Chelativorans sp. AA-79: one gene and its partner. The main gene of each other region encodes a partner of the protein of the gene in region 2 in a complex. Links are inferred from orthologs where the notes say so. Each region holds a gene or a part of one and is shown on either strand. Other genes may lie near its edges.

Region 1 (4,181 bases), 2.5 Mb from region 2 along the record:
GATATTTTATTTTCGTGGCAATGAGAAGGCGGCATGGCCGATCCTCAACTCATCTTGATCCTGGAGCCGATCACTTCTTGCCGAGATGCAGACCCCCCGCGCGTGCCGTTGAATGAAGAACAGCCGGAACAAAGGTCCGGCTGTTTCCGCGAATCCAGTGCGAATTGCGCACGCATTCATGCGGCACCGGGCGTTCCCCGGCTGCAAAATGCCTTAGAAGAAGCTCTTGCGCTGCCACCAGCCGGTCTTGCGCGGCGCTTCACCCTCTTCGCCCGTTGAGGAGACTACGGGCTCCGGCTCCTCCGAGGCATCGGCTGCTGCCGCCGTCCTGCGGCGCGAGGCGGGCTTCTTCTCCTTCTCTTCCGGCACAGCCTCCGTCGCATCGGCCGCCGCAGGCGCGGGTTCCTCATGCGTTTCGGAGTCGGGAGGAGAGGCGATCTCCGCCTGTGGCGCTTCTTCGACTGCAGCTTCCTTCTTGGCACGCGTCTTGCGGCGCGGCTTCTTGGCCGGAGCCTCTTCTGCCGGAGCCTCGGGAGTTGGCGCGGCCTCCGCCACGGCGGGAGCGGGTTCCGGTTCGGCCACCGCGGGTTCGGTCGCTTCCTCGCCCGATGGTGCCGTCATGGCATCCTCCGGGGCCGCCTCTTCACCTTCCTCGCGACGATTGCGCTTGCCTCCGCGCTTGCCCCGATGGCGCTTCTTGCGCGGTTCTTCCTCGCCGGCATCGGCTGCGACCGGTGCTTCGGTCTCCTCTCCGGCTTCGCTCGGCTCGTCTCCTTCCTCGGCCTCCTCGGCGGACTGCGGTGCGGCATGGTCGGCGCTCGCGCGGTCACGTCCGCCGCGCCTGCGGCGCTTGCGGCGACGCTTGCGCCCGGGAAGGCCTTGCTCTTCGGCGGCGATGGATCTCTCCTCGGGTTCATCCGCCGTTTCCTCTGCCGGGACCTCGTCCTCCGTTTCCAGCTCGACTTCCGGGGTGCCCTGGATGGCGGGCTTCGGAGCGGGCGCACGGGTGGAGGGCTCGCCCTTCACAATGGCGTAGTGCTGGTTGCCAAGTTCCTCGTCGGTGGCGATGGTGATTTCCACACCGAACCGAAGCTCGAGTTCCACCAGTGTCGAGCGCTTGTGGTTCAAGAGGTAGAGCGCGGTCGTGGTCGGCGTGCGCACGGTGATGTCGTGGCGTCCGTCCTTCAGCAGATATTCCTCGATTGCCCGGACGACCATCAGGGCAACGGAGGAATCCGAACGCACATGGCCCGTACCGCCGCAATGCGGACAGGGCTGCATGGTGCTTTCCAGAACGCTCGAGCGGATGCGCTGGCGCGACATTTCGAGCAGGCCGAAATGCGAGATACGGCCGACCTGAATGCGGGCGCGGTCGTTCTTGAGGCAGTCCTTGAGGCGTTTTTCCACCGCGCGGTTGTTGCGGTTCTCCTCCATGTCGATGAAGTCGATCACGATGAGACCGGCAAGGTCGCGCAGGCGAAGCTGCCGGGAAACCTCCTCCGCCGCTTCCAGATTGGTCTGGAGCGCGGTGTCCTCGATGGAATGCTCCTTGGTCGAGCGGCCGGAATTGACGTCAATGGCGACCAGGGCTTCGGTCTGGTTGATGATGATGTAGCCGCCTGACCTGAGCGTCACCTGGGGCTGCAGCATCTTGTCCAACTGCGCCTCGATGCCGTTTCGCGCGAAGATCGGAACCGTATCGCGATAGGGCTGCACGACCTTCGCGTGGCTCGGCATCAGCATGCGCATGAAATCCTTGGCCTCGCGATAGCCTTCTTCGCCGGCCACGAGAATCTCGTCGATGTCCTTGTTGTAGAGGTCACGAACGGAGCGCTTGATCAGGCTGCCTTCCTCGTAGACGAGGGCAGGGGCGATGGACTGGAGCGTGAGGCCGCGCACGCGCTCCCAAAGCCGCATCAGGTATTCGTAGTCGCGCTTGACCTCGGCCTTGGTGCGGTTGGCGCCCGCAGTGCGCAGGATCACGCCCATGCCGTCCGGCACGTCGAGGCTCTTGACGACGTCCTTGAGCCGCTTGCGATCCTGTACATTGGTGATCTTGCGGGAAATGCCGCCGCCGCGCGCCGTGTTCGGCATCAGCACCGAATAGCGGCCGGCAAGCGAGAGATAGGTGGTGAGTGCCGCGCCCTTGCTGCCGCGCTCCTCCTTCACCACCTGAACCAGCAGGATCTGCCGGCGTTTGATAACTTCCTGGATCTTGTAGCTGCGGCGCACGTGCCGGCGACGGCTCTCGGCCTCGTCGAGCGCGTCCTCGGCGCCAACCGTGTCGACCTCGTCCGAGCCATTCGCCTCCTCGGCGCCATTGTTCTCGGACGGGAAGGTCTCGGAAATCACGTCCTCCTGCACGGCCTCGGCCTGCGCCGGCTGGCTTTCGCCGGCTTCAGCGGCATCCGCCGCCACCGATGCCTCATCCCGGGAATCCGGCTTTCCGCTGCGCCGGCTGCCGCGGCGGCGCTTCTTCCCGCGTCCGGACTGGGCGTCGTTCTCCTCGGCCTCGTCATCCGCCGCGCGGGCCTCCTCGGCCTCGGCCTTCAGGATGGCCTGACGGTCGGCGACCGGGATCTGGTAATAGTCGGGATGAATCTCGCTGAAGGCGAGAAAGCCGTGGCGGTTTCCGCCATATTCGACAAAGGCCGCCTGAAGCGAGGGCTCCACACGGGTGACCCGTGCAAGATAGATGTTTCCCCTGAGCTGCTTCTTGTCTTGTGATTCGAAATCGAATTCTTCGATGCGGTTACCGCGCAGGACGACAACACGCGTTTCCTCCGGGTGGGAGGCGTCTATCAGCATTTTGTTTGGCATTAAGTCTTGTCTCCCCGGCAAGATCCTTCTGCCGGGTGGGAGCGTTTCGCGTCCCTGCCGCGCCGTTTCGGAAATCGTTGCCGGATAATTTGAGGCCTGCCGGCCGGGGCGTCGATGCAGCAGGATGCCGGATCGCCGCAAAACCGCTGCGGATCTTTCCGGAACAACTCCTCACTGCATTCAAAGCCATAGCATCGCCTGGCAGTACCGTTTCAACCAAGGCCCGGGCGCCGGGCCGCTACTTGCTCGTGTGAGCCGGCACGGGACCGCCCCGGCCGTTTTCCTCGCTTAAGGGTTCCGGCCAAGCCGCAAACACCTTGAAGAAATCCTTTGAGCCATCGTGGGTGCCGGCATCTCGCTTCGGAAACTTGCCCGTAAACCCGTACCTCAATTGGATTCGCGGTTTCCGCCGATGGGCGCACTGCAATGGTTCACTGCCGCTTTTATGATTTGCCACCGTCCATGGCAACCCTGAATTCGTCGCGGGGCCAGCCGCCCCGGGAGGCCGGTCTTGCCTTGAAGCGGCCCAAAGCTTCGTCTAACGGCATCTCACCAGGCGCCAATCGAACGGGGACCGACGTGCCGACCACACTTCATATGGGAAGAGAAGGGGCGAAGCGCCAGAAGGCTGGGCAGCGCGGCAGCGTCTCCACGGTGATCGGAAGCCTCTTCCTGGTTTTGCTCTCCTTCCTGACGCTGCTTCCCGATTCGGCCTTCGCCCAGCCGGCACAGCCTCTGGTCGCCTATGACTACCTTGCCGCCGGCGACCAGAACCGTACACGCATCGTGCTCAATTTCGACCGGGAGCCCAAGGTCGACTGGTTCCTGCTGCGTACGCCGCACCGGCTGGTGATCGACCTTCCGGAAACCGAATTCGGCATAGAAGAGGAGCAGACGAAGGCACAGGGTCTCGTCTCCCGGGTTCGTTACGGCCGCATGGCGCCGGACCATTCACGGATGATCTTCACCATGCCCGGCCCGTTCGCCGTCGAGGATCTGTCGGTTCTGAAGAACGAGACGTCGCCTGGTTACCGCCTGATCGTCGACATCGTCTCGACGTCCGAGACCGCCTTCGAGGCGGCCATGCGCGAGCGCATCACCGCCGTGCCCGATGCGGGAACAGCCAAGGAGGCGGTGCAGAGGAACCCCGAGGACGACCGCTTCACGGTCGCGATCGACGCCGGGCACGGCGGCATCGACAGCGGTGCGCGCGGGGTGAGCGGCACGCTGGAGAAGGCCATCACGCTTACCTTCGCCCGGGAACTCAAGAAGAAGCTCGAAGAGACAGGCAAGTACAGTGTCGTGCTCACCCGGGACGAGGATGTGTTCCTGCGGCTCGACGAGCGGGTGCGAATCGCGCG
Region 2 (5,001 bases):
GGCTGGAGGCCAGTGTCCGCTATCTCGCCAACGACTACGGCCCACGTGGCGTCCGCGTGAACGCGATTTCAGCAGGTCCCGTGCGTACGCTGGCGGGCGCCGGCATTTCGGATGCGCGTCATATGTTCACTTACCAGAGCCGCAACTCGCCGCTGCGGCGCACCGTCACCATCGATGAGATTGGCGGTTCGGCGCTCTATCTCCTATCGGACCTTTCCTCGGGTGTGACCGGTGAAATTCATTATGTGGACTCGGGTTACAACATCGTCTCCATGCCCGTTCTGGACGAGCTGAAACGTTCGGGTGAGGCGGCGGAGAGGATGGAGGCGGCGAAATAGAAACGGGCTCTATTTCGTCCCGCACAGCACCTTGTAGGTCTCGTCGCGGCAAATCTCGCCGTGCTGTGTGAACAGCCGCTGCATCTCTTCTTCATAGGGCAGGCCGCGATTGGCGACGAGAAACAGCCGCCCTCCGGGCTTGAGCGCCGCCGCCGCCTCGATCATGCCTCGACCCATATCCGGCTCCGCGGCCCGGCTGCGGTGGAACGGCGGATTCATGACGATCACGTCGTAGCGGTGCGCAACCGACTCCCCGAGGAGATCGTGCCAGAAGAAGCGGCAGTTCGCGCCCGGTGCATGGGAAGCGAGATTCCGTCTCGCCATCTCGAGCGATGGGAAATGCGCTTCGTAGAGATCGAGTGACGAGACGGGAAAGCATTCGGCCACGCGGAGCGACAGGTACCCCCAACCGGCGGCGAAGTCCGCTATGTCCCCTGAAATGTCCGGCGGCAGGCTGTCGGCCAGCAGCCGAGAGCCCGCGTCGACCGCTCCCTCGGAAAAGCCGCCGGCCGCAGTCTGATATCCGTCCACCGTTGCCTCTGCCGGAGCCGTGAGGATTGCGAGGGTGCCCTCTTCGAGGGCCGGAGGGCGGCGAAGCCAGAAGACAACGCCGTGGTATTTGGATAGGTGACCTTCGAGCGGCAAGGACTCGGCGATCCGGTTGCGGAAACTCGACGCACCGTCCTGTTTTGCACCGGCGGCAAGGATGAGTCCGGCAGGGCGGACTCGCTCGAGAGCTGCGGCCAGCCGCACCTCGTTTTCCCGGCGATGACGACCGAGGAGCAGCAACGCCGCGTCGTAGGCCTCGCCTTCCACCTGCGGCGTGACAGAGTAGCCGGCCCTCTGCAGCGCCAGGAAATCCGGGCGAAAATCCTGGACCATATGGAGCGTAGCGGTGAAACCCTCAGGCGGGGGAAAGCCCGCGGAACCGCCGAAGAAAAGCGCCCGCTCGCCGTTGCCCGGCAACTCAAGGATGCCGCGCTCGAAGGGGAAGAGGAGTGTGGGTAAAGCCTCGTTCATAGATCGATCTTGAGGGTCGGTTGGCGGAGCCACCGGTTAACGGAGACAGGCTGGAAAGCAAAACGGGCGCGGCAATTGCCGCGCCCGTTGCAAACATCAGGTCGAAGAACTCAGTTCTCGACCTCTTCGGTCTCTTCCTTCTTTTCGCGCGCGATTTCCTTGCCGGTCGTCTGGTCGACAACCTTCATGGAGAGGCGGACCTTGCCGCGCTCGTCGAAGCCCATAAGCTTGACGAAGACCTTGTCGCCTTCCTTGACGACATCCGTAGTCTTCTGCACGCGTTCCGGCGCGAGCTGGGAGATGTGGACTAAGCCATCGCGCGGCCCGAAGAAGTTCACGAAGGCGCCGAAATCGGCGGTCTTGACGACCGTGCCCTCGTAGATCTCGCCCACCTCGGGCTCTGCCGTGATGGAATGGATCCACTTGCGGGCCGCCTCGATCTCCTTCGCACTCGAGGAGGCGATCTTCACCGTGCCATCATCATCGATGTTGATCTTCGCGCCGGTCTTTTCCACGATCTCGCGGATCACCTTGCCGCCGGTGCCGATCACGTCGCGGATCTTGTCGGTCGGGATCTGCATCACCTCGATGCGGGGGGCGAACTCGCCGAGCTCTGAGCGTCCTTCGGAGATGGCCTGGGCCATTTCATCCAGAATATGGAGACGACCGCCCTTAGCCTGGTCAAGGGCGACCTTCATGATCTCTTCGGTGATGCCGGTGATCTTGATGTCCATCTGGAGTGAGGTGATGCCATCGGCCGTGCCGGCGACCTTGAAGTCCATGTCGCCGAGATGATCCTCGTCGCCGAGGATATCGGACAGCACGGCAAATCGGTCATCTTCCTTGATGAGGCCCATCGCGATGCCGGCCACCGGCTTGGCGAGCGGCACGCCCGCGTCCATCAGCGCCAGCGAAGTGCCACAGACGGTGGCCATGGACGAGGAGCCGTTCGATTCGGTGATCTCGGAGACCACACGGATTGTGTAGGGGAACTGGTCCGGCGTGGGCAGCAGGGGATGAACCGCTCGCCAGGCGAGCTTGCCATGGCCGATCTCGCGTCTTCCGGGAGAGCCCATACGGCCTGTCTCGCCCACCGAATAGGGCGGGAAATTGTAGTGCAGCATGAACGCTTCTTTATAGGTGCCGGTAAGCGAGTCGATATACTGCTCGTCCTCACCGGTGCCCAGCGTGGCAACCACCATCGCCTGCGTCTCGCCGCGGGTAAACAGGGCCGAGCCATGCGTGCGCGGAAAAACGCCCACTTCCGCCGCGATCGGGCGGACGGTCTTCAGGTCGCGACCGTCGATGCGGCTGCCGGTGTCGAGGATGTTCCAACGCACGATCTTGGCCTGAAGCGCCTTGAACACCGTGGCGACCTGTTCGGGCGCCCACTTGTACTCTTCCGCACCCTCGGGAAGGAACGTCTCCTTCACCTTGGCCTTTGCGGCGTCCACCGCACCATAGCGCTCTTGCTTGTTGGTGATCTTGTAAGCCTCGCGCAGGTCGCTCTCGACCACCTTCAGCATCTCGGCCTCAAGCGCGGAAAGATCCTCGGGAAGGAACGCACGCGGCTCCTTCGCGGCGACTTCCGCGAGCTTGATGATCGCGTCGATGACGGGCTGGAAGTTCTTGTGCCCGAACATCACGGCGCCAAGCATGACGTCCTCCGGAAGCTGCTGGGCTTCCGATTCGACCATCAGGACCGCGTCCTGGGTGCCGGCGACAACGAGGTCGAGCTTCGTCTCCTCCATCTCGTCGACATGCGGATTGAGCACGTACTCGCCGCCGATATAGCCCACGCGCGCCGCACCGATCGGGCCCATGAATGGCACGCCGGAAAGGGTGAGCGCGGCGGAGGCGGCGACCATGGCTACCACGTCCGGATCGTTCTCCAGGTCATGCTGAAGTACCGTGAGGACCACCTGCGTGTCGTTTTTGTAGCCGTCGACGAAAAGCGGGCGGATGGGCCGGTCGATGAGGCGGGAGACCAGCGTCTCCTTCTCGCTCGGGCGGCCTTCACGCTTGAAATAGCCGCCCGGGATCTTGCCAGCGGCGAACGTCTTTTCCTGGTAGTTGACGGTGAGCGGGAAGAAGTCGAGGCCCGGCTTCGGCTCCTTCGCGGAGACGACCGTGGCGAGCACGACCGTCTCTCCATAGGTGGCAAGGACGGCGCCGTCGGCCTGACGAGCGATCTTGCCCGTCTCGAGGATGAGCGGACGCCCACCCCATTCGATTTCCACTTTGTGTTGCTTGAACATGTCTTGTCCTTGATTCTCGAAGGGCCGGACGCGTTCATGCATCCGCCTTCATCCTTCTTCCTTGTTCAGGACGAGCCACGGGCAAGACAACGGGAAGCTTGGGTCTGCAGCCGCTTGAAACGGCCCGCAAGCATCCTGCAATCCTGCCCCATGACCTGTCCGTCGGCGGCGACCAGGACGTCGTGTCCGGGAAGCCATGGCACCCGTGTTCCGGCGGGTGCCGGCATGCTGGAGGCGGATCCTGCGGAGAGGACCCGCCAGCCAGAACTAGCGACGTAGCCCGAGCCTTTCGATCAACGTCTGGTAGCGGCTTTCGTCCTTCCGCTTGACGTAGTCGAGCAGACGGCGGCGCTGCGAGACGAGCTTGAGCAGACCCCGACGGGAATGGTTGTCCTTGTGGTGGTCTTTGAAATGCTCGGTCAGGTTCTTGATACGCTCGGTCAGGAGCGCCACCTGGACCTCAGGCGAACCGGTGTCGCCCTTGACAGTGGCAAATTCCTCCAGAAGCTCCTGCTTGCGCTCGGCAGTAATCGACATCGAACATCCTTTCTCTCGGTATAGAGGAGTTGGTCGCCCACAGCCGGGATGTCGTCCAGCAAGGGCCGGTCACATGGCGTCAAACACGCTATGATGCGGCGCATATAGGGCATAATGCGGTAAATTGCCAGCCAAAAGGCAATCACCCCTGAGCGGCGGTATGTATGCGTTCCGGCACGAGCCGCTTTAGCGGGATGCGGAAGATGCATTCAAGCCCGTCCCGGTGGAAGGTTCTCGAAATTTCCGCGTCAAGCGTCCCACCCAGCATGCGTTCGATGATCTCAGTGCCGAAGCCGCGCCTCACCGGGCGGCGCCGCAGAAGCGTGAGATGTTCACGCCAGTTGAGCACCAGCAGGTCCCCCTCGACCGCCCAGCTGACGGAGAGCCGTCCGGTTCGCGTGGCGAAGGCGCCATATTTGGCTGCATTGGTCGCGAGTTCGTGGATGGCAAGCCCGATCGTCTGCGCGGCCTGGTTCGACAGACGAAAGGGAGGCCCGGAAACCCCCAGCCGCTTCAAATCTTCCGGACGGAAGGGTTCGATCTGCGCCATGAGCAGCTCGCGAAGTTCAACGCCGGTGGCGCCGCCGGCGATCAGCAGGTCGGTCGAGCGTGCCAGGCCATAGAGACGCTTCTGGAAGGAATCCAGGAAGGCAGGCAGCGATCGCGAGCTGCGTGCCGTCTGCTTGGCCATCGAGGAGACGACGGTGAGCTGATTCTTGGCGCGGTGTGCCACCTCGCGCATGAGCAGCCGAATATCGTTCTCCGCGGTCTTTCGATCTGCTGCCGCTTCCGATAGTGCGGAAGAGACGGTGGTCACCTCCGCAATCGGGTAGCGCATGGCGTCTACC

What was found. The genes of interacting proteins can lie anywhere in the genome.
Region 1: the proteins of pnp (region 2) and PVE73_RS13100 are in contact, whole or in part, in a cryo-EM structure (PDB 9QH0), measured with the Escherichia coli proteins. The link is inferred for Chelativorans sp. AA-79 from one-to-one orthologs.

The regions. Positions count from the first base shown.
Region 1 is NZ_CP120361.1:2,699,549-2,703,729, forward strand. Bases 14-3,143 are described here. They hold PVE73_RS13100 (Rne/Rng family ribonuclease), read right to left. Parts: upstream 2,821-3,143; coding sequence 214-2,820; downstream 14-213. Outside these bases: PVE73_RS13105 (N-acetylmuramoyl-L-alanine amidase), read left to right, coding at 3,400-4,181. UniProt on the Escherichia coli protein: Endoribonuclease that plays a central role in RNA processing and decay. Required for the maturation of 5S and 16S rRNAs and the majority of tRNAs. Also involved in the degradation of most mRNAs.
Region 2 is NZ_CP120361.1:5,163,025-5,168,025, reverse strand. The notes cover bases 1,043-3,967. They hold pnp (polyribonucleotide nucleotidyltransferase), read right to left. Parts: upstream 3,617-3,967; coding sequence 1,469-3,616; downstream 1,043-1,468. Other genes in these bases: rpsO (30S ribosomal protein S15), read right to left, coding at 3,884-3,967; PVE73_RS25125 (class I SAM-dependent methyltransferase), read right to left, coding at 1,043-1,358. Outside these bases: enoyl-ACP reductase FabI, read left to right, coding at 1-338; more of PVE73_RS25125, read right to left, coding at 348-1,042; more of rpsO, read right to left, coding at 3,968-4,153; PVE73_RS25110 (HWE histidine kinase domain-containing protein), read right to left, coding at 4,296-5,001. UniProt on the Escherichia coli protein: Involved in mRNA degradation. Catalyzes the phosphorolysis of single-stranded polyribonucleotides processively in the 3'- to 5'-direction. Also involved, along with RNase II, in tRNA processing.